One region of the Cedecea sp. B1(4) genome, then DNA from elsewhere that is predicted to be linked to it. Evidence: predicted binding sites of a transcription regulator. Region 1 holds the regulator's gene; each other region holds the start of a gene.
What was found. Region 1 encodes PhoB, which activates phosphate uptake and scavenging genes when phosphate is short. Its sites were predicted from a motif close to CTGTCATAAAACTGNCNNAT; they were not measured.

Region 1 (7,101 bases):
GTGCACCGACATTTCGCCCAGCGCGCGCATAATAATATAGGCCGCCACGCCGCCGATGATATACGCCAGCAAAACGCTCGGCCCCGCCATTTTGATGGCGTCCGCCGACCCGTAAAACAGCCCTGTGCCAATCGCCGACCCCAGCGCCATAAATCGAATGTGCCGGGTGCTCAAACCGCGCTTGAGCTTGTTGGTGTTTTCCATGAATCCAAGTACCACGCTTTACAATAAAAAAACCACGGAGGACGACTCCGTGGTTACTTAGCAATCAAAAACTTAGTGGGCGGCGGAGGTGACCTGGCGCCCCGCTGCTTTGTCCCAGATAGCGGTGATCACCACTATCGCAACGGTCGGCAGCAGCCAGGCAAGTCCCTGATCCGCCAGCGGCAGTTTCGCCGCCCAGCCAGGCAGCATGTCGCTGATGGCCGATGCCTTAATGCCGTCAATAATACCAAACAGCAGGCTTATCAGCATCGCCGGGGCAATAACGCGGGTGGAATTGTTCCACCACGGACGGGTGAAGCTCAGCACCACCAGGGCAATACAAGGTGGATAGATTGCCGTCAGTACCGGGATCGAAATCTGAATCAGGTGGCTCAGGCCCAGGTTAGATACCACCATCGAGAACAGACCGAGGATAAACACCAGCGAGCGGTAAGAAAGCGGCAGATACTGGCTAAAGAACTCCGCGCAGGCACAGGTCAGGCCTACGGCGGTAACCAGACAAGCCAGGAAGATCAGCGCAGCCAGGAAGAAGCTACCGGCCCCGCCAAAGGTATGCGCCACATAAGCGTGCAGAATAGCCGCGCCGTTGGCTTTCTGATCGACCAGGTTCGCGCTATCGGAACCGAGGTGGAACAACGCCAGGTAGATAACCGTCAGGCCGATACCGGCAATCAGGCCAGCCCAAATCGTGTAGCGGGTCAGCAGGCGAGATTCGGTCACACCGCGAGAGCGCGCGGCATTCACGATAACAATACCGAACACCAGCGAAGCCAGCGTGTCCATCGTCAGGTAACCGTTCACGAAGCCGTTAGAAAACGCCGCGTTCTGGTAGGCTTCAGTCGCCGTGCTCAGGCCACCGGCTGGCCACAGCACCGCCCCGGCCGCCAGGATCAGCAGCGCGATGATTTTCACCGGCGCCAGCACGTGGCCCACGGTATCCAGCAGCTTACCCGGATAAAGAGAAATACCGATCACCAGCGCAAAGTACACCAGACTGTAAATAAACAACGGCATATCGCCCATGCCGGTCAGCGGAGCAATCCCCACTTCAAAGGAAACGGTGGTGGTACGCGGCGTGGCAAACAGCGGCCCTACGGCCAGGTAGCAGACGGTCGCCAGCAAAATACCGGCGCGGCGGCCAATAGGCGAGCTAAGGCTGTCAATACCGCCGCCGACGCGGGCAATCGCCACGATAGTCAGAACGGGTAAACCTACCGCCGTGACCAAGAAGCCAAGCGCCGCCGTCCAGACGTGCTCGCCAGCCTGTAAGCCAACCATAGGAGGGAAAATAATGTTGCCCGCGCCCACAAACAGCGCAAAGGTCATAAAGCCCAGAGCGATGATGTCACGAGATTTCAAATGATAGGTCATAAAATAAAGCAGCCTGTGGATGTGTGGTGTTGAAAATGCTCAAATTTTTAAACCGACGCTCAGTCCAAATAACGTTCGGTAAAAACGCGGTTATTACCGGTAACGACAGCGGAATATGCTTCTCCGGATCGGTGGCGAAGAATAGTTAGTCGAATTACCACGCAATTTCAGTCGGTCTGGTAATAACAGGGGGGCAATTAAAACGCTTATAGCGTTTGAAGACAAGAAGGGATCGGGAAACCAGAAATATATCCTTTAAAAATACGCATAAGCAGTGAATAAAGTTGATTATACGCTTTTGTTATGGCTTATCATTCGGACAAAAAAGCACCAATTCAATATTCATCACTTAACGAGTGATGAAAATACAAACAAAAAGGCCAGAAAACTGGCCTGTGGAAAGTGTACTTGACGGTTACGGTGAATTAATGTGCAGCCACCGCTGACTCAGGGGCGATTAAGCGCTCGGGCAGGATGAACGAAAACGTCGAGCCCTGCCCCGGTACGCTTTCGATATCCAGCCGCGCATCATGATGGCTAAGGGCATGCTTCACGATGGCCAGCCCAAGCCCGCTGCCTCCGGTCTGCCGGGAACGCGCTTTGTCTACTCGGTAGAAACGCTCCGTCAGGCGCGGAATGTGCTCGGCGGAGATCCCCGGCCCGGTATCCTTCACGCTGAACGCTACGCCGTGAGGCAACCTGCGCCAGGTGACGGTGATGTGCGTCCCGGCAGGCGTGTGATTCACCGCGTTATACACCAGGTTAGAGATCGCACTGCGCAGCTGCTCTTCGTTACCGTAAACATGCAGCCCTGGCTCAACGTTAAAAGTGAGCGTTTGCTTCTGCTGGCTCAACGTCTGCGCCTCTCGTTCCACCACGCGCAGCATTAGCGGCACGTCGATTTTCTCATTCATCGACAGCGTGGGCGCGGCTTCGATGCGCGACAGCGTTAACAATTGCCTCACCAGCCCTTCCATGCGCGAAGTTTGCTCGCGCATGGTATGCAGCGCTTTATCCCGCAGCGGCCCTTCCAGAGCCTGATCCTGCATCATCTCCAGATAACCCTGTAACACGGTCAGCGGCGTGCGCAGCTCATGGCTAACGTTGGCAAAGAAATTGCGGCGAGCGCCTTCAAGCTGGTGCATCTGCGTGACGTCTCGCGCCACCATCAGCCACTGCCCGTCGGCGTAGGGCATCACGCGGAACTCAAGATGACGGCCATTGTTCAGTACCAGCGTCAGCGGGCGGCCAAACTGCTGCTTCGCCACGTATTGCGAGAATTCAGGGTAACGCAGCAGGTTGAGGATATTTTGGCCGCTGTCGTCCGGCCAGCGCAGGCCAAGCAGCTGTTGCGCCAGGCCGTTACACCAAAAAATGGTGCCTTCTTCGGTGGTCAGCACCACCGCATCGGGCAGCGATTCGGCTCCGCTTCGGAAGCGTTTGATCAGGTTGCCTAACTCTTTGCGGCGCTTTTTATTACGCAGCTGCATCTGGTGCAGCCCGTACAGCAGAGGTTCCCAGCTTCCCCGCCCGGGCGGCGGGGTCATGCTGCGGTCAACCCACAGCCACCAGGAGAGACGAAGTAAATTCCAGAAATGCCAGCTTAGCAGGGCGGTCACTGCCGCCAGTAAAAACCACGGCAGGTGGCCAAAAATCAATCCGAGAATTGCCGCTGGCATACAACAGAGCACCAGCTCCAGTACCAGCCTTTTCCATGACAGCCGTTCCAGCACGCGTCACGCTCCTGTCAGCATATTAAAAACGGGTTGAAAAACGATAACCCGTGCCGCGAACTGTTTGCACCATTTTGTCATGACCACTTGTTTCCAACGCTTTACGCAGGCGACGAATATGCACGTCTACGGTACGGTCTTCAACGTAAACGTTCGTTCCCCAAACGTTATTGAGCAGCTGTTCACGGCTGTAAACGCGCTCCGGGTGGGTCATAAAGAAGTGTAACAGCTTAAATTCAGTTGGCCCCATGTCGAGGGGATCTTCGCCGGTCATCACGCGGTGTGAGGACGGGTCAAGACTCAGCCCCTGCATCTCAATCACTTCTTCCACCGCCATCGGGGAAATACGGCGCATCACCGCTTTAATACGCGCCACCAGCTCTTTAGGCGAGAACGGCTTAGTGATGTAATCATCGGCACCGACTTCAAGGCCACGCACGCGATCTTCTTCTTCGCCACGCGCGGTCAGCATCATCACCGGGATTTCGCGGGTCAGCGCTTCGCGCTTCAGGTGCTTGATGAACTGGATCCCGGAACCGCCTGGCAGCATCCAGTCCAGCAGGATCAGGTCGGGGAAAGGTTCAATCAGCAGGTTAACCGCGCTGTCATAATCTTCCGCCTCTACCGACTGGAAGCCATTTTGCTCGAGCACAAAGCTCACCATTTCACGAATCGGAGCTTCATCTTCTACGACTAAAATGCGTCTCGCCATGATTTACCCTGTTGAAAAGAGACCATCTCTTATTAATTGTGCGCCAGTATGCGTCAGATTTGTGACAGATTTATGAAAAAGATGACGGCCAGATATTTCACCTTTTTGAATTATGACAGCCATGGATTTTTACTGACGGTTACGCTGCCAGCTCAATAGCTTATAATCGGTAATTCGCCTCTTTGCCATGGGACAGGTTATGCGCATTCTCCACACATCAGACTGGCACCTCGGCCAAAACTTCTATACCAAAAGCCGGGCTTCTGAACATCAGGCCTTTCTCGACTGGTTGTTAAACGCCGCAGTCGAACATCAGGTGGATGCGATCCTCGTCGCGGGAGATATCTTTGATACCGGCTCGCCGCCGAGCTACGCCCGTGAAATGTATAATCGTTTTGTCGTGCAGCTGCAGGGCACCGGCTGCCAGCTGGTGGTGCTGGCGGGGAATCACGATTCCGTAGCTACCCTGAATGAATCCCGCGAGCTGCTGGCCTGCCTGAACACCCGCGTCATTGCCAGCGCCCGCCATAACAAAGACGAACAGGCGCTGCTGCTCAACCAAAAAGACGGCACGCCGGGGGCGATTCTCTGCCCAATTCCTTTCCTGCGTCCTCGCGACATTCAAAGCAGCCAGGCGGGGCTGTCCGGCCATGAAAAACAGCGATCTTTAATGGAAGCCATCAGCGAACATTATCAGCAATGTTATGCCGCCGCCGTGGCGCTTCGCGGTGACCAGCCACTGCCGATTATTGCGACCGGGCACCTGACCACGGTAGGCGTCACGAAATCCGATGCGGTGCGTGACATTTATATTGGCACGCTGGATGCCTTCCCGGCGCAGCACTTCCCGCCCGCCGACTACATTGCGCTCGGGCACATTCATCGCGCGCAAAAAATTGGCGGCACGGAGCATATTCGCTACAGCGGCTCGCCGATTCCGCTGAGTTTCGACGAAACCGGCAAAGCAAAAACCGTTTTTCTGGTGACATTCAGCGGCGGAGCGCTAACCAGCGTCGAGCCTCTGGAAGTCCCCATCAGCCAGCCGCTGGCCATCGTGAAAGGGTCACTGAGTGAAATCGAGCAGCAGCTAGAGCAGTGGCGAAACGCGCCTGCTGAACCCAAAGTCTGGCTGGATATCGAAATCGCCACCGACGAATATCTGCACGACATGCAGCGTCAGGTGCAGGCGCTGACCGACGATTTGCCGGTCGAAGTTGTCCTGCTTCGCCGCAGCCGCGAACAGCGCGAGCGGGTGATTGCCAGCCAGCATAAAGAGACGCTGAGCGAGTTAAGCGTTGAAGAAGTTTTTGAGCGGCGGCTGAGTCAGGAAGAAACCAGCGAGGAGCGCGCCGCCAGGCTAAGAACGCTGTTTGCCCAAACCCTTTCAGATTTGCACCAGCAGGAGGAACAGGTATGAAGATCCTCAGCCTGCGGTTAAAAAACATTAACTCCCTGAAAGGCGAGTGGAAAATTGATTTCACCCAGGAACCTTTCGCCAGCAACGGGCTGTTTGCCATCACCGGCCCCACGGGCGCCGGCAAAACCACCCTGCTGGATGCCATTTGCCTGGCGCTGTACCACAAGACACCGCGCCTCAGCACCGTGTCGCAGTCGCAAAATGACTTGATGACCCGCGACACAGCAGAATGCCTGGCCGAAGTCGAGTTTGAGGTAAAAGGTACGGGCTACCGCGCCTTCTGGAGCCAGAACCGCGCCCGCAACGCGGCAAACGGCAATCTTCAGGCGCCGCGCGTGGAGCTGGCTCAAATCAGCGACGGCAAAATCCTGGCGGATAAAATCAAAGACAAGCTGGAGATTATCGCCGCGCTCACCGGGCTCGACTACGACCGTTTCACCCGCTCAATGATGCTCTCCCAGGGGCAGTTCGCCGCCTTTTTAAACGCCGATGCCAACGACCGCGCCTCGCTGCTTGAAGAGCTCACCGGCACGGAGATTTACGGCACCGTTTCCGCCGCGGTGTTTGAAAATCATAAGCAAATCAAAAGCCGCCTTGAAAACCTGCTGGCTCAGGCTTCCGGCGTCGCGCTACTAACCGCTGAGCAGCAACAGCAGCTTACCGAGAGTTTGCAGGCGCTCACTCTGGAAGAGAAAAAGCTGTCCAGGGAGCTCCAACGGCAGCAGCAACACCAGCAGTGGCTCACTCAGCTAGCCCGACTTTCTGCCGACAAAGCCCAAAAGCAACAGGCGCTGGACACAGCCAGCCAGGCGGTCAAAGACGCAGAGCCCATGCTGGCGAAACTGACCCGAGCTCTGCCCGCCGAAAAACTTCGCCCTGACTGGCAGCGGCTGCAGGAAAAGCAGCAGTCGCTGAAGCAAAACAGCGAGGCGGCGGAGAAAGTGAATACCCGCTTACATCAGCTTTCCGTCCGCCGGCAGCAAACCCGAATGCTGGCCGCCGAACAGGCTCAGCGGCTGAAGAGAGAAGCTCAGCAGGTCGAAGACTGGCTCGCAGCGAATGACCGTTATCGACTTTGGTCTGCCGAACTGACGGGCTGGCGCATGGCATTCACGCAGCAGCAGCGCGACGAAAAACAGCTTACCGAGCTAAAGCAGGCGCTCGAGGCCAGTCGGCAAAAGCTGCAGGCGCTGCCGGAGCCAAAGCTTAGCCTTTCTCCTGATGAAGTGAGCGCTCATTTACAGCAGATGCTGGCAACCCGGCCTGCCCGCCAGCTGTTGGCTACTTTGCAGCCGCAGTTTGCCACGCTGGAGAAACGCAAAACCGAGCAACAGCGCGAGCTTGTCGAGCTGGATAAACAGATTGCCGAGCGAGACGTTGACCTGGGGAAAAAGCGCCAGCAGTACAAAGACAAACGCCAGCACGAAGCGGATCTGGAAAAAGTCGTCGAACAGGAAAAGCGCATCCAAAGCCTTGAAGCCGAGCGCGCACGCCTGCAGCCTGACTCGCCGTGTCCGCTTTGCGGCTCAACCCAACACCCGGCTGTAGAGGCGTATAAGGCTCTCGAACCTGGGGAGCACCAACAGCGCCTGGCCGCTCTTAAGCAAGAAGTGGCTAAACTCGCAGAGCTTGGCTTTGCCCTT
Region 2 (7,101 bases), on a different contig from region 1:
CGAAATTGGCGACAACGTGAACATCGGTGCGGGCACAATTACCTGCAATTACGACGGCGCGAACAAACATAAAACGATCATTGGTGATGACGTGTTTGTTGGCTCTGATACTCAACTGGTGGCCCCGGTCACTGTGGCCAGCGGTGTCACAATTGGCGCCGGGACGACAGTGACGCGCGACATTGCTGAAAATGAACTGGTGATCAGCCGCGTAAAACAGAAACATATTCAGGGCTGGCAGCGTCCGGTTAAGAAAAAGTAATCTCCCCTCACCCTAACCCTCTCCCCAAAGGGAGAGGGAACTGGACTGAGATGACTTTCCCTTCCTCTCTAAGGGCCTGGGAGCTGAATAAAACACAGATTTCCTCCTTCTCCCTTCCAGGGAGAGGGCTGGGGTGAGGGTCATTCTTGAAAATGCCCCACCCAAAAGCAGTAACCATAAAAATAACCCCACTCTCTACAAGGCTCGGGGCTCCGGAAATACCGGAATAAACAGGTCAGCGACAACACATGGCTAACGCCATTCTCAGGACTTAAAAATTATGTGTGGAATTGTTGGCGCAGTGGCGCAACGTGATATCGCTGAAATCCTTCTTGAAGGACTCCGTCGTCTGGAATACCGCGGGTACGACTCTGCGGGCCTGGCGGTTGTGGACAATAAAGGTCACATGACCCGTCTGCGTCGTTTGGGTAAAGTACAGAAACTGGCGGAAGCTGCGGAAGAAACCGCTCTGCATGGCGGCACCGGGATTGCCCATACCCGTTGGGCAACGCACGGCGAACCTTCAGAAACTAATGCTCACCCACATGTCTCCGACCATATTGTGGTCGTACACAACGGCATTATCGAAAACCACGAACCGCTGCGTGAATTGCTTCAGTCTCGCGGCTACACGTTTGTCTCCCAGACGGATACCGAAGTTATTGCTCATCTGGTGCATTGGGAACTGGAGCAGGGTGGCACGCTGCGCGACGCTGTCCTTCGCACTATTCCTCAGCTTCGCGGCGCTTATGGCACCGTAATCATGGATACCCGTAACCCGGATGTGCTGCTGGCCGCGCGTTCCGGTAGCCCGATGGTTATCGGCCTGGGCATGGGTGAAAACTTTATCGCCTCCGATCAGCTGGCACTGTTGCCGGTAACCCGCCGCTTTATCTTTCTCGAAGAAGGCGATATCGCAGAAGTGACCCGTCGCGCGGTGACCGTTTTTGATACTAAAGGCGAGCAGGTTAAGCGCCCGGACATCGAATCCAATCTGCAGTATGACGCGGGTGACAAAGGCATTTACCGTCATTACATGCAGAAAGAGATCTACGAGCAGCCGAACGCCATCAAAAACACCCTGGCCGGGCGCATCAGCCACGGTGAAGTGGATTTGACGGAGCTGGGGCCAAAAGCCAATGAAATGCTCTCTCAAGTTGAGCATATTCAAATCGTAGCCTGCGGTACGTCGTATAACTCAGGCATGGTTTCCCGCTACTGGTTTGAAGCGCTGGCCGGCGTGCCTTGTGATGTCGAAATCGCCTCTGAATTCCGCTACCGCAAATCTGCGGTGCGCCGCAACAGCCTGATGATCACCCTTTCCCAGTCTGGCGAAACGGCGGACACCCTCGCGGCGCTTCGCCTTTCCAAAGAGCTGGGCTATCTCGGTTCACTGGCGATTTGTAACGTGGCAGGCTCTTCTCTGGTGCGTGAATCCGACCTGGCGCTGATGACCAATGCCGGAACGGAAATCGGCGTGGCCTCAACCAAAGCGTTTACCACTCAACTGACCGTACTGTTGATGCTGGTGGCTAAACTGAGCCGCCTGAAAGGCGCTGACGCACAGGTTGAGCAAGATATCGTACATGGCCTGCAGGCGCTGCCAAGCCGTATCGAGCAGATGCTGTCCCAGGACAAACGCATTGAGCAACTGGCGGAAGATTTCTCTGACAAGCATCATGCGCTGTTCCTTGGCCGTGGCGATCAGTACCCGATCGCCATGGAAGGTGCGCTGAAGCTGAAAGAGATCTCCTATATTCACGCCGAAGCCTATGCGGCGGGTGAGCTGAAGCACGGCCCGCTGGCGCTGATCGATGCCGATATGCCGGTTATCGTTGTGGCTCCGAACAATGAGCTGTTGGAAAAACTGAAATCCAACATCGAAGAAGTTCGCGCCCGCGGTGGCCAGCTGTATGTGTTCGCCGACCGTGACGCTGGCTTTACCAGCAGCGACAATATGCACATCATCGAGATGCCGCATGTGGAAGAGGTGATTGCGCCTATCTTCTACACCGTGCCGCTGCAACTGCTGTCCTACCACGTGGCGCTGATCAAAGGCACCGACGTTGACCAGCCGCGTAACCTGGCGAAATCGGTAACGGTTGAGTAATTTTTTGTCACTAATCAGTCGCGATTAGCGGATGGAAAAGCCGTTTCTCACCAGATCAATAATGCTATAAACGAAGCTACCTCGGGCGATATACCGGGTTAGCTTTCGCATCCACCCTGCGAACGGCGAGTTTGCAGGGTGTTTTTATTTCTGAGCGGGAAACAACAAATGTCGGCAAACAAACCTCACTGTCGGCTGGTCAAGCCGCAGCCAGTATTTATAGGCAAGCAGGGGCTTTCTTATCAGGTAGGTGTTTCAAAGGAGGCCGTCGATTCGCAGCATATCCATATGCAGCTGGCGACCATTCCTCCTCGTTCGCAGGCCAAAGCCCACAAGCACGAACACCATGAAACCGCAATTTATGCCCTGAGCGGAACTTCATCGGTGCTTTATGGTGATGCGCTGGAGCATTTTCTTGAGCTTCCCGCCGGCAGCTTTCTTTATATCCCGATGGATACCCCGCACCTGCCTTACAACAATACCGATGAGCCTGCGGTGGTGATTATTTCGCGGACCGATCCTAACGAGCAGGAGAGCGTGGTGATGATGCCCGAGCTGGACAGAGACGTGCTCTAGCGTCGCCATATAAATTGTCGCGGAGTCATAGAGAAGCCCTCTACGCAGTTGAGGGCTTTTTTTGTTATTTCATTTTCTGGGCTAGTTCATCGATCTTGCGGGAAAGCTGCTCGTTATCCCGCTTCAGGCTGTCCATTCTGGATTGCTGCTCATTGGCTTTACTTTCCATTTGAGACAGTTTGTTTTTCATCTCATCCAGCCTGCTTTCCTGCTCATCTATTTTCCTGACGCTACCGTCGTAATTTGACTGCAACTTTTCCAGGCGATTCTTCATCTCGACAATTGTGCTTTCCTTAATCGATGTAGGGACGAGGGTATTACTTCCTGAAAAGGTGGCGAGCGTTGAGCTGAAACTATCCGTATTACGTGCCTCAACGGCATCAGCGTAAACGGTAGAGGCTGTCATAATCAGTGATATCGTACATAATACAGACAGATAGGCTTTCATTTTAAAACACCTTTTTAAACAAACTGAATTTACTGATGCTTTAAAAAACATGGGGTTGTGTGTTTTTTTATGACGCCAAGCGGATTGTCATAAAACTGTCATAATTCGTACATTTAACTGTCACCAAACTGTCCTATTTTCTACCCTGTATTTAATTAAACAACAATTTACGAACATCTGGCAGGAGACATTATGAACGTTATGCGTACCACTGTCGCAACTGTTGTCGCCGCGACCTTATCTCTGAGCGCTTCTACTGCGTTTGCAGCTGCAAGCCTGACTGGCGCTGGTGCAACTTTCCCTGCGCCGGTGTATGCCAAGTGGGCAGATACCTACCAGAAAGAAACTGGTAACAAGGTGAACTACCAGGGTATCGGTTCCTCCGGCGGCGTGAAGCAAATCATTGCTAACACCGTTGACTTCGGCGCTTCTGACGCCCCTCTGGCGGATGACAAATTACAGCAAGAAGGCCTGTTCCAGTTCCCTACCGTAATCGGTGGCGTGGTGCTGGCTGTTAACCTGCCGGGCTTCAAGTCTGGCGAGCTGGTTCTGGACGGCAAAACTCTGGGCGACATCTACCTGGGCACCATCAAAAAATGGAACGACCCGGCGATTGCTAAGCTGAACCCAGGCCACAAACTGCCTGATCAGAACATCGCGGTTGTTCGTCGTGCTGACGGCTCCGGTACTTCCTTCGTGTTCACCAGCTACCTGTCTAAAGTGAACGAAGAGTGGAAATCCAAAATTGGCGCAGGCTCTACCGTTAACTGGCCAACCGGTCTGGGCGGCAAAGGCAACGATGGCATCGCGGCCTTCGTACAGCGTCTGCCAGGCTCCATTGGCTACGTTGAATACGCTTACGCTAAGCAGAACAACCTGACCTACACCAAGCTTCTGTCCGCTGACGGTAAGCCAGTAAGCCCAACCGAAGCAAACTTTGCTAACGCGGCGAAAGGCGCTGACTGGAGCAAATCCTTCGCACAGGATCTGACCAACCAGAAAGGTGACGAAGCGTGGCCAATCACCTCCACCACCTTCATCCTGGTCCACAAAGAGCAGAAAAACCCTGAGCAGGGCGCAGAAGTGCTGAAGTTCTTTGACTGGGCATACAAATCTGGCGCGAAAGAAGCTAACGCCCTGGATTACGCAACGCTGCCGGCCTCTGTGGTTGAGCAAGTTCGCGCTGCATGGAAGACCAATGTAAAAGACAGTTCCGGTAAGGCGCTGTACTAAGTGCAAAAATCTGGGGTAACAGGTATGTTACCCCGGTTTATTCAGCAACTACGAAGAGTACGCTATGGCTGTGACTAAGCCGACGTTTAAAGCCCCTGGCAAACAAGGTGATGTAATTTTCAGTGCGCTGGTAAGACTGGCTGCGCTGATTGTGCTATTTCTGCTGGGTGGGATCATCATCTCGCTGTTTATCTCCTCGCTGCCGAGCATTGAGAAGTTTGGCTTCTCTTTCCTCTGGTCCAAAGAGTGGGATGCTCCTAATGAAGTCTTCGGTGCACTGGTGCCGATTTACGGAACCCTCGTAACCTCGTTTATCGCACTGCTGATTGCGGTCCCGGTGAGCTTTGGTATCGCGCTGTTCCTGACAGAACTTGCGCCTGGCTGGCTGAAGCGCCCGCTGGGTATCGCCATTGAACTGCTGGCGGCCATTCCAAGTATCGTGTACGGCATGTGGGGCCTGTTTATCTTTGCTCCCCTGTTCGCGACTTACTTCCAGGAGCCCGTAGGCAACGTGCTCTCTGCCGTGCCTATCGTTGGCGCGCTGTTCTCTGGCCCTGCGTTTGGTATCGGCATTCTTGCTGCCGGTGTGATCCTCGCGATTATGATCATCCCGTACATCGCCTCCGTGATGCGCGATGTCTTTGAGCAAACGCCGGTAATGATGAAAGAGTCGGCCTACGGCATCGGCTGTACCACCTGGGAAGTCATCTGGCGCATCGTGCTGCCATTCACCAAAAATGGCGTGATTGGCGGCGTGATGCTTGGCCTTGGCCGTGCGCTGGGTGAAACCATGGCGGTGACCTTTATCATCGGTAACACCTACCAGCTCGATAGCGCTTCACTGTATATGCCTGGCAACAGTATTACCTCAGCACTGGCGAACGAATTTGCCGAAGCAGAATCCGGCCTGCACACCGCCGCACTGATGGAGCTTGGCCTAATTCTGTTTGTGATTACCTTTATCGTACTGGCTATCTCTAAGTTCATGATTATGCGCCTGGCGAAAAACGAAGGGGCTCGCTCATGACCACGATGGAAATGCAAAGCAGCGCGGCACTGGCTGAGTCGCGCCGCAAAATGCAGGCGCGTCGCCGCATGAAGAACCGTATCGCCCTGACGCTCTCTATGGCGACCATGGTGTTCGGTCTGTTTTGGCTGGTGTGGATCCTGTTTTCCACGGTAACCCGCGGCATCGACGGCATGTCGCTGGCGCTGTTTACCGAAATGACGCCTCCGCCTAATACCGCGGGCGGTGGCCTGGCTAACGCCCTGGCGGGCAGCGGCCTGCTGATCCTGTGGGCGACCGTTATCGGTACGCCGCTGGGCATCATGGCCGGGATTTATCTGGCCGAATATGGCCGTAAATCCGCCCTGGCCGAAGTGATTCGTTTTATTAACGACATTCTTCTGTCCGCCCCATCGATTGTGGTCGGTCTGTTCGTTTACACCATTGTGGTGGCGAAAATGGAACACTTCTCCGGCTGGGCGGGCGTGATTGCGTTGGCGCTGCTGCAGGTGCCTATTGTCATTCGTACCACTGAAAACATGCTGAAACTGGTGCCGGACAGCCTGCGCGAAGCAGCTTACGCACTGGGAACACCAAAATGGAAGATGATCTCCGCGATTACGCTTAAGGCGTCCGTTTCTGGGATTATCACCGGCGTGCTGCTGGCGATTGCCCGTATCGCTGGCGAAACCGCTCCGCTGCTCTTCACCTCCCTCTCCAACCAGTTCTGGAGCACGGATATGATGCAGCCTATCGCCAACCTGCCGGTGACCATTTTCAAATTTGCTATGAGCCCGTTTGCCGAATGGCAACAGCTGGCCTGGGCAGGGGTGCTGATTATTACCCTCTGCGTGCTGCTGCTGAACATTCTGGCGCGCGTGATTTTCTCGAAGAGTAAACACGGTTAAATTTTACGGCGCGGCCCTCGCGGCGCCGGACGGAGATTAAGACACAGATGAGTAAGGTTGATTTAGCCCCAGGCAAAATCCAGGTTCGCGATCTGAACTTCTATTACGGTAAGTTCCACGCCCTGAAGAACATCAATCTGGATATCGCGAAGAACCAGGTTACCGCCTTCATTGGGCCGTCAGGCTGTGGTAAATCCACCCTGCTGCGTACCTTTAACAAAATGTACTCGCTCTACCCTGAGCAGCGTGCAGAAGGTGAAATCCTGCTGGACGGGGAAAATATTCTCACCCAGAGCCAGGACATAGCCCTGCTGCGTGCCAAAGTCGGCATGGTCTTCCAGAAGCCGACGCCGTTCCCGATGTCTATTTACGACAACATCGCTTTTGGCGTGCGTCTGTTTGAAAAGCTGTCCCGCAGCGACATGGATGAACGCGTGCAGTGGGCATTGACCAAAGCCGCGCTGTGGAACGAAACTAAAGATAAACTGCACCAGAGCGGCTACAGCCTCTCCGGTGGTCAGCAGCAGCGTCTGTGCATCGCTCGCGGCATCGCGATTC
Region 3 (7,101 bases), on a different contig from region 1:
GCTGGCGCTGACGTTGTTCATCCGTTATTCCCGCATGGGCCGGGCCTGCCGCGCCTGTGCTGAAGACCTGAAAATGGCCAGCCTGCTTGGGATTAATACCGACCGCGTTATCTCGCTCACCTTCGTCATTGGTGCCGCAATGGCGGCAGTGGCTGGCGTGCTGTTAGGCCAATTCTACGGCGTAATCAACCCGTACATCGGCTTTATGGCAGGGATGAAAGCCTTTACCGCGGCGGTACTTGGGGGCATCGGCAGTATTCCCGGCGCAATGATTGGCGGCCTGATCCTCGGCGTGGCCGAAGCGCTAACTTCAGCCTACCTGAGCACGGAATATAAAGACGTCGTCTCCTTCGCGCTGCTGATTGTGGTGCTGCTGGTGATGCCTACCGGGATCCTGGGTCGTCCGGAGGTTGAGAAAGTATGAAACCGATGCATATTGTTTTTTCGCTGCTCTCCGCAGCAATGTTCTTTGTTTTAGCATCGGTATTTATGGGCGTTCAGCTTAGCCTGGACGGCACCAAACTGGTGGTGAACAGCGCACCGTCCGTGCGCTGGGAATGGGTCTTCATCGGCACCGCTGCGGTGCTGGTATTCCAACTGCTGCGCCCGCTGTTCCAGAAGGGCATGAAGAAAGTGTCCGGGCCGAAGTTTGTGCTGCCGGCGCTGGATGGTTCCACGGCTAAGCAGAAGCTGTTCCTGGTGGCGCTGCTGGTTGCCGCCGTGGCGTGGCCTTTCCTTGTTTCACGCGGCACCGTGGACATTGCTACATTAACCATGATTTACATCATCCTCGGCCTGGGGCTGAACGTGGTGGTGGGGCTGTCTGGCCTGCTGGTGCTGGGCTATGGCGGCTTCTACGCTATCGGCGCTTACACTTTTGCGTTGCTGAACCACTATTACGGCCTGGGCTTCTGGACCTGCCTGCCGCTGGCGGGGCTGGTGGCTGCTGCCGCAGGCTTCCTGCTCGGCTTCCCGGTGCTGCGCCTGCGTGGTGACTACCTGGCGATCGTGACGCTGGGCTTCGGCGAAATCGTCCGTATCCTGCTGCTGAACAACACCGATATTACCGGCGGCCCGAACGGCATCAGCCAGATCCCAAAACCGACCTTATTCGGCCTGGAGTTTAGCCGTACCGCCCGCGAAGGCGGCTGGGATACCTTCAGTAACTTCTTTAACGTGGCCTACGACCCGAGCGACAGGATTATTTTCCTGTACCTGGTGGCGCTGCTGCTGGTGGTGCTGTCGCTGTTCGTGATTAACCGCCTGCTGCGTATGCCGCTGGGTCGGGCCTGGGAAGCGCTGCGTGAAGATGAAATTGCCTGCCGTTCTCTGGGCCTGAATCCAACCCGCATCAAGCTGACTGCGTTTACCATCAGCGCCGCCTTTGCGGGCTTTGCCGGGACGTTGTTCGCCGCACGCCAGGGCTTTGTCAGCCCGGAATCCTTCACCTTCGCCGAGTCGGCGTTTGTGCTGGCGATTGTGGTGCTGGGCGGGATGGGCTCGCAGTTCGCGGTGATTCTGGCCGCTGTTCTGCTGGTGGTTTCCCGCGAGCTGATGCGTGACCTGAACGAGTACAGCATGCTGGTGCTCGGTGGCCTGATGGTGCTGATGATGATTTGGCGTCCACAAGGCTTGCTGCCGATGACGCGCCCGCATCTGAAGCTGAAGAAAGAGCAAGTGAAAGGAGAGCAGGCATGAGTCAGCCATTGTTATCCGTAAGCGGTCTGATGATGCGTTTCGGCGGCCTGCTGGCCGTCAACAATGTCTCGCTCGAGCTGCATCCACAGGAAATTGTTTCGCTTATCGGTCCGAACGGCGCCGGTAAAACCACGGTGTTTAACTGCCTGACCGGCTTTTACAAGCCGACCGGCGGCACCATTTTGCTGCGCGACCAGCATCTGGAAGGCTTACCGGGCCAGCAGATTGCGCGCATGGGCGTGGTGCGTACCTTCCAGCACGTTCGCCTGTTCCGTGAAATGACGGTGATTGAGAACCTGCTGGTGGCGCAACATCAACAGCTGAAAACCGGTATTTTCTCGGGCTTGTTGAAAACCCCGGGCTTCCGTCGCGCCCAGAGCGAAGCGCTGGACAGGGCGGCCACCTGGCTCGAGCGTATCGGGCTGCTGGAGCACGCTAACCGGCAGGCAAGCAACCTGGCCTATGGCGATCAGCGTCGCCTTGAAATCGCTCGCTGCATGGTGACCCAGCCGGAAATCCTGATGCTGGATGAACCTGCAGCTGGCCTTAACCCGAAAGAAACCCACGAACTGGATGAGCTAATCATGGAGCTGCGCAATCACCACAACACCACGGTGTTGCTGATTGAGCATGACATGAAGCTGGTCATGGGCATTTCTGACCGTATCTACGTGGTGAACCAGGGAACGCCGTTAGCCAACGGCACGCCGGAGCAAATCCGCAACAACCCTGATGTCATTCGCGCCTATCTGGGTGAGGCTTAAGATGGAAAATGTAATGCTGTCGTTTGACAAGGTGAGCGCCCACTACGGCAAAATCCAGGCGCTGCACGACGTCAGTCTGCATATTAAACAGGGCGAAATTGTTACGCTCATCGGCGCTAACGGCGCAGGTAAAACGACGCTGCTTGGCACGCTTTGCGGCGACCCGCGCGCGACCAGCGGCCGCATCGTGTTTGATGGCAAAGATATTACAGACTGGCACACCGCACGCATCATGCGTGAGGCCGTGGCGATTGTGCCGGAAGGGCGCCGCGTTTTCTCCCGCATGACGGTGGAAGAGAATCTGGCGATGGGCGGCTTTTTTGCCGAACGTGACCAGTTCCAGTCGCGTATTAAGCGCGTCTACGATCTGTTCCCGCGCCTGCACGAACGCCGCATCCAGCGGGCGGGCACCATGTCCGGCGGTGAGCAGCAGATGCTGGCGATAGGCCGCGCACTCATGAGCCAGCCGCGTCTGTTATTGTTAGATGAACCGTCGCTGGGTCTGGCACCTATCATCATCCAGCAAATCTTCGACACCATTGAGCAGCTACGTAGCGAAGGGATGACCATCTTCCTCGTGGAGCAGAACGCCAACCAGGCGCTGAAGCTGGCTGACCGGGGCTACGTGCTGGAAAACGGCCATGTCGTGCTGGAAGATACCGGCGATGCGCTGCTGGCGAACGAAGCGGTGCGCAGCGCTTACTTAGGCGGCTAATAAAAGTAAAACGGCAACTTCGGTTGCCGTTTTTTTGTTTGCACTTTCCCCCACAGGGAACGGTAAAGTGCGGGAAAAGAAAAATATATCTCCCGTCGACAAAGAAACATTTCATTCACTCCGCTGTAACTATTCTGTCATCCAACCGTTATTTTTCTGTCATTCGAGCGTGTCATGTTACCTCGCGAGCATAAAACGCGTGATTTCGCGCATCCGGCACAACAAGAGAGATAACCGAATGACATCGTTACGACACACAGCTTTAGCGCTGACGCTTGGTCTGGCATTTGCCTCCCAGGCGATGGCCGTTACCACGATTCCTTTCTGGCATTCAATGGACGGGGAACTGGGTAAAGAAGTGGATTCTCTGGCAAACCGTTTCAATGAAACGCACCCTGATTACAAAATTGTGCCGGTTTATAAAGGCAACTACGATCAAAGCCTGGCGGCGGGTATCGCGGCATACCGTTCCGGTAACGCCCCGGCCATCCTGCAGGTATATGAAGTTGGCACCGCGACCATGATGGCTTCCAAGGCTATCAAACCGGTCTACGAAGTGTTTAAAGACGCTGGCATCAACTTCGACGAATCTCAGTTTGTCCCGACCGTGGCCGGGTACTACACCGACTCTAAAACGGGCCACCTGCTGTCCCAGCCTTTCAACAGCTCCACCCCGGTGCTGTACTACAACAAAGACGCTTTCAAGAAAGCCGGTCTGAACCCGGATCAGCCACCTAAAACCTGGCAGGACGTGGCGGCATACAGTGCCAAACTGCGTGCAGCGGGCATGAAGTGTGGCTACGCCAGCGGCTGGCAGGGCTGGATCCAGTTGGAGAACTTCAGCGCCTGGCACGGCCTGCCGTTCGCTACCAAAAACAACGGCTTTGACGGCACTGATGCCGTGCTGGAGTTCAACAAACCTGAGCAGGTGAAACACATTGCCCTGCTGGAAGAGATGAACAAGAAGGGTGACTTCACCTACTTCGGCCGTAAAGATGAGTCTACCGAGAAGTTCTACAACGGTGACTGCGCGATCACTACCGCGTCTTCCGGCTCCCTGGCTGACATCCGTCAGTACGCGAAATTCAACTACGGCGTAGGCATGATGCCTTACGACGCAGACGTGAAAGGCGCGCCACAGAACGCCATCATCGGCGGGGCAAGCCTGTGGGTTATGCAGGGCAAAGACAAGCCAACCTACACCGGTGTGGCCGAGTTCATGCAGTTCCTGGCTAAACCAGAAATCGCCGCTGAATGGCACCAGAAAACCGGCTACCTGCCAATCACCACCGCCGCTTACGAGCTGACTCGTAAAGAAGGCTTCTACGACAAGAACCCGGGTGCGGACACCGCAACTCGCCAGATGCTGAACAAGCCACCGTTGCCGTTCACCAAAGGTCTGCGTCTGGGCAACATGCCGCAGATTCGTACCGTGGTTGACGAAGAGCTGGAATCCGTTTGGACCGGTAAGAAAACGCCACAGCAGGCGCTGGACGCTTCCGTTGAGCGTGGTAACCAGCTGCTGCGCCGCTTCGAGCAGTCTACCAAGTCTTAAGTTCTACCCTCGTCCCCCCCAAAGGGAGGGGACAGAGTACCGCGCTCTCTGTCACAGGAGAGCGTTGTGCTAAGGGGCAAAGCATCGCTGTTCTAACATTAACCGAGTAACCCTATGTCATCATCTCGCCCGGTGTTCCGTTCAAGTTGGCTACCTTATGCGCTGGTTCTGCCGCAGCTGATCATCACCGTCATTTTCTTTATCTGGCCGGCGGGCGAAGCCCTCTGGTACTCGCTGCAAAACCTTGACCCGTTTGGTCTGTCCAGCCATTTCGTTGGCCTGGATAACTTCGTGCAGCTTTTCCACGATAGCTACTATCTGGATTCTTTCTACACCACCATGATCTTCAGTGGCCTGGTGGCGGGCTGCGGGCTTCTGGCTTCGCTGTTCTTCGCCGCGCTGGTGGATTATGTGGTGCGCGGCAGCCGTTTTTATCAAACGCTGATGCTGCTGCCCTATGCCGTTGCACCCGCCATTGCCGCGGTGCTGTGGATTTTCCTGTTCAACCCAGGGCGCGGGCTGATTACCCACACGCTGGAAGAGTTTGGCTACAACTGGAACCACGCGCAGAACAGCGGGCAGGCCATGTTCCTGGTCGTGTTCGCGTCCGTGTGGAAACAGATTAGCTACAACTTCCTGTTCTTCTTTGCCGCTTTGCAGTCGATTCCGCGTTCGCTGGTGGAAGCCGCAGCCATTGACGGAGCTGGCCCCGTGCGCCGCTTCTTCTTTATCTCGCTGCCGCTGATTGCCCCGGTGAGCTTCTTCCTGCTGGTGGTGAACCTGGTGTATGCCTTCTTCGACACCTTCCCGGTGATCGACGCGGCAACCGGCGGTGGCCCGGTGCAGGCAACCACCACGCTTATCTACAAGATTTATCGCGAAGGGTTTACCGGGCTGGATCTCTCTTCCTCGGCGGCGCAATCCGTGGTGCTGATGCTGCTGGTGATTGTCCTGACGGTGGTTCAGTTCCGCTTCGTTGAACGTAAGGTGCGCTACCAATGATTGAGAACCGTCGCGGGCTGACTATCTTCAGCCACACCATGCTGATTCTGGGCATCATCGTCATTCTGTTCCCGCTGTACGTGGCATTTGTTGCCGCGACGCTGGACAACAAAGCCGTCTTCGATACGCCGATGACGCTGATCCCCGGTACTCACCTGTGGGAAAACATCAGCTACATCTGGACCAACGGCGTGGCGGTCAACAGCGCCCCGTTCGGCCGGATGCTGTTTAACAGCACGGTGATGGCGCTGGTGATCACCATCGGCAAAATCGCCGTGTCGATGCTGTCGGCTTTCGCCATCGTCTGGTTCCGTTTCCCGCTGCGTAACCTGTTCTTCTGGATGATTTTTATCACCCTGATGCTGCCGGTCGAAGTGCGTATTTTCCCGACGGTTGAGGTTATCTCTAACCTGAAAATGCTCGACAGCTACACCGGCCTGACGCTGCCGCTGATGGCGTCTGCTACGGCTACGTTCCTGTTTCGCCAGTTTTTTATGACGCTGCCAGACGAGCTGATGGAAGCGGCCCGCATCGACGGCGCCTCGCCGATGCGCTTTTTCTTTGACATCGTGCTGCCGCTGTCCAAAACCAACCTGGCGGCGCTGTTCGTTATCACCTTTATCTATGGCTGGAACCAGTATCTCTGGCCGCTGCTGATAATCACCGATGCCGATCTGGGCACCGCCGTGGCGGGTATCAAGAGCATGATTGCCAGCGGTGATGGCGTGACGCAGTGGAACCAGGTGATGGCAGCGATGCTGCTCACGCTTGTTCCACCGGTTGTTATTGTTTTAGTTATGCAGCGCGCCTTTGTGCGTGGTCTGGTTGATAGCGAGAAGTAGGAACCTTTCATGGCTGGTTTAAAATTACAGGCAGTAACCAAGAGCTGGGACGGTAAAACCCAGGTGATTCAGCCGCTGACAGTGGACGTTGCGGATGGTGAATTCATCGTGATGGTCGGGCCTTCTGGCTGCGGGAAATCGACGCTGTTGCGTATGGTCGCCGGGCTGGAGCAGGTGACCAGCGGGGATATCTGGATCGACAGCCAGCGCGTCACCGACATGGAGCCCAAAGAGCGTGGCATCGCCATGGTGTTCCAGAACTATGCGCTCTATCCGCACATGACGGTGGAAGAGAACATGGCCTGGGGCCTGAAAATTCGCGGTCTGGGCAAAGAACAGATCCGCCAGAAAGTGCTGGAAGCCGCCCGTATTCTGGAACTGGACGCACTGTTAACTCGCCGCCCGCGCGAACTATCTGGCGGCCAGCGCCAGCGCGTTGCCATGGGCCGCGCCATCGTGCGCGATCCGGCGGTATTCCTGTTTGACGAACCGCTATCCAACCTTGATGCCAAGCTGCGCGTACAG

Region 2: a site for PhoB is predicted at 3,481-3,500, ahead of pstS (phosphate ABC transporter substrate-binding protein PstS). Genes of this name have one in related genera too.
Region 3: a site for PhoB is predicted at 3,312-3,331, ahead of ugpB (sn-glycerol-3-phosphate ABC transporter substrate-binding protein UgpB). Genes of this name have one in related genera too.

The regions. Positions count from the first base shown of each region.
Region 1 is NZ_JCAHMZ010000008.1:226,614-233,714, forward strand. Features, by position in the region: gene proY (proline-specific permease ProY) at 1-204, opposite strand, end outside; gene brnQ (branched-chain amino acid transporter carrier protein BrnQ) at 277-1,596, opposite strand; gene phoR (phosphate regulon sensor histidine kinase PhoR) at 2,022-3,329, opposite strand; gene phoB (phosphate response regulator transcription factor PhoB) at 3,352-4,041, opposite strand; gene sbcD (exonuclease subunit SbcD) at 4,241-5,458, shown strand; gene sbcC (exonuclease subunit SbcC) at 5,455-7,101, shown strand, end outside.
Region 2 is NZ_JCAHMZ010000007.1:348,596-355,696, reverse strand. Features, by position in the region: gene glmU (bifunctional UDP-N-acetylglucosamine diphosphorylase/glucosamine-1-phosphate N-acetyltransferase GlmU) at 1-262, shown strand, start outside; gene glmS (glutamine--fructose-6-phosphate transaminase (isomerizing)) at 543-2,372, shown strand; gene ACR6JA_RS16920 (cupin domain-containing protein) at 2,541-2,948, shown strand; gene ACR6JA_RS16915 (hypothetical protein) at 3,013-3,396, opposite strand; gene pstS (phosphate ABC transporter substrate-binding protein PstS) at 3,589-4,629, shown strand; gene pstC (phosphate ABC transporter permease PstC) at 4,694-5,656, shown strand; gene pstA (phosphate ABC transporter permease PstA) at 5,653-6,543, shown strand; gene pstB (phosphate ABC transporter ATP-binding protein PstB) at 6,591-7,101, shown strand, end outside.
Region 3 is NZ_JCAHMZ010000007.1:105,423-112,523, reverse strand. Features, by position in the region: gene livH (high-affinity branched-chain amino acid ABC transporter permease LivH) at 1-424, shown strand, start outside; gene ACR6JA_RS15840 (high-affinity branched-chain amino acid ABC transporter permease LivM) at 421-1,698, shown strand; gene livG (high-affinity branched-chain amino acid ABC transporter ATP-binding protein LivG) at 1,695-2,462, shown strand; gene livF (high-affinity branched-chain amino acid ABC transporter ATP-binding protein LivF) at 2,464-3,177, shown strand; gene ugpB (sn-glycerol-3-phosphate ABC transporter substrate-binding protein UgpB) at 3,416-4,732, shown strand; gene ugpA (sn-glycerol-3-phosphate ABC transporter permease UgpA) at 4,847-5,734, shown strand; gene ugpE (sn-glycerol-3-phosphate ABC transporter permease UgpE) at 5,731-6,576, shown strand; gene ACR6JA_RS15810 (sn-glycerol-3-phosphate import ATP-binding protein UgpC) at 6,586-7,101, shown strand, end outside.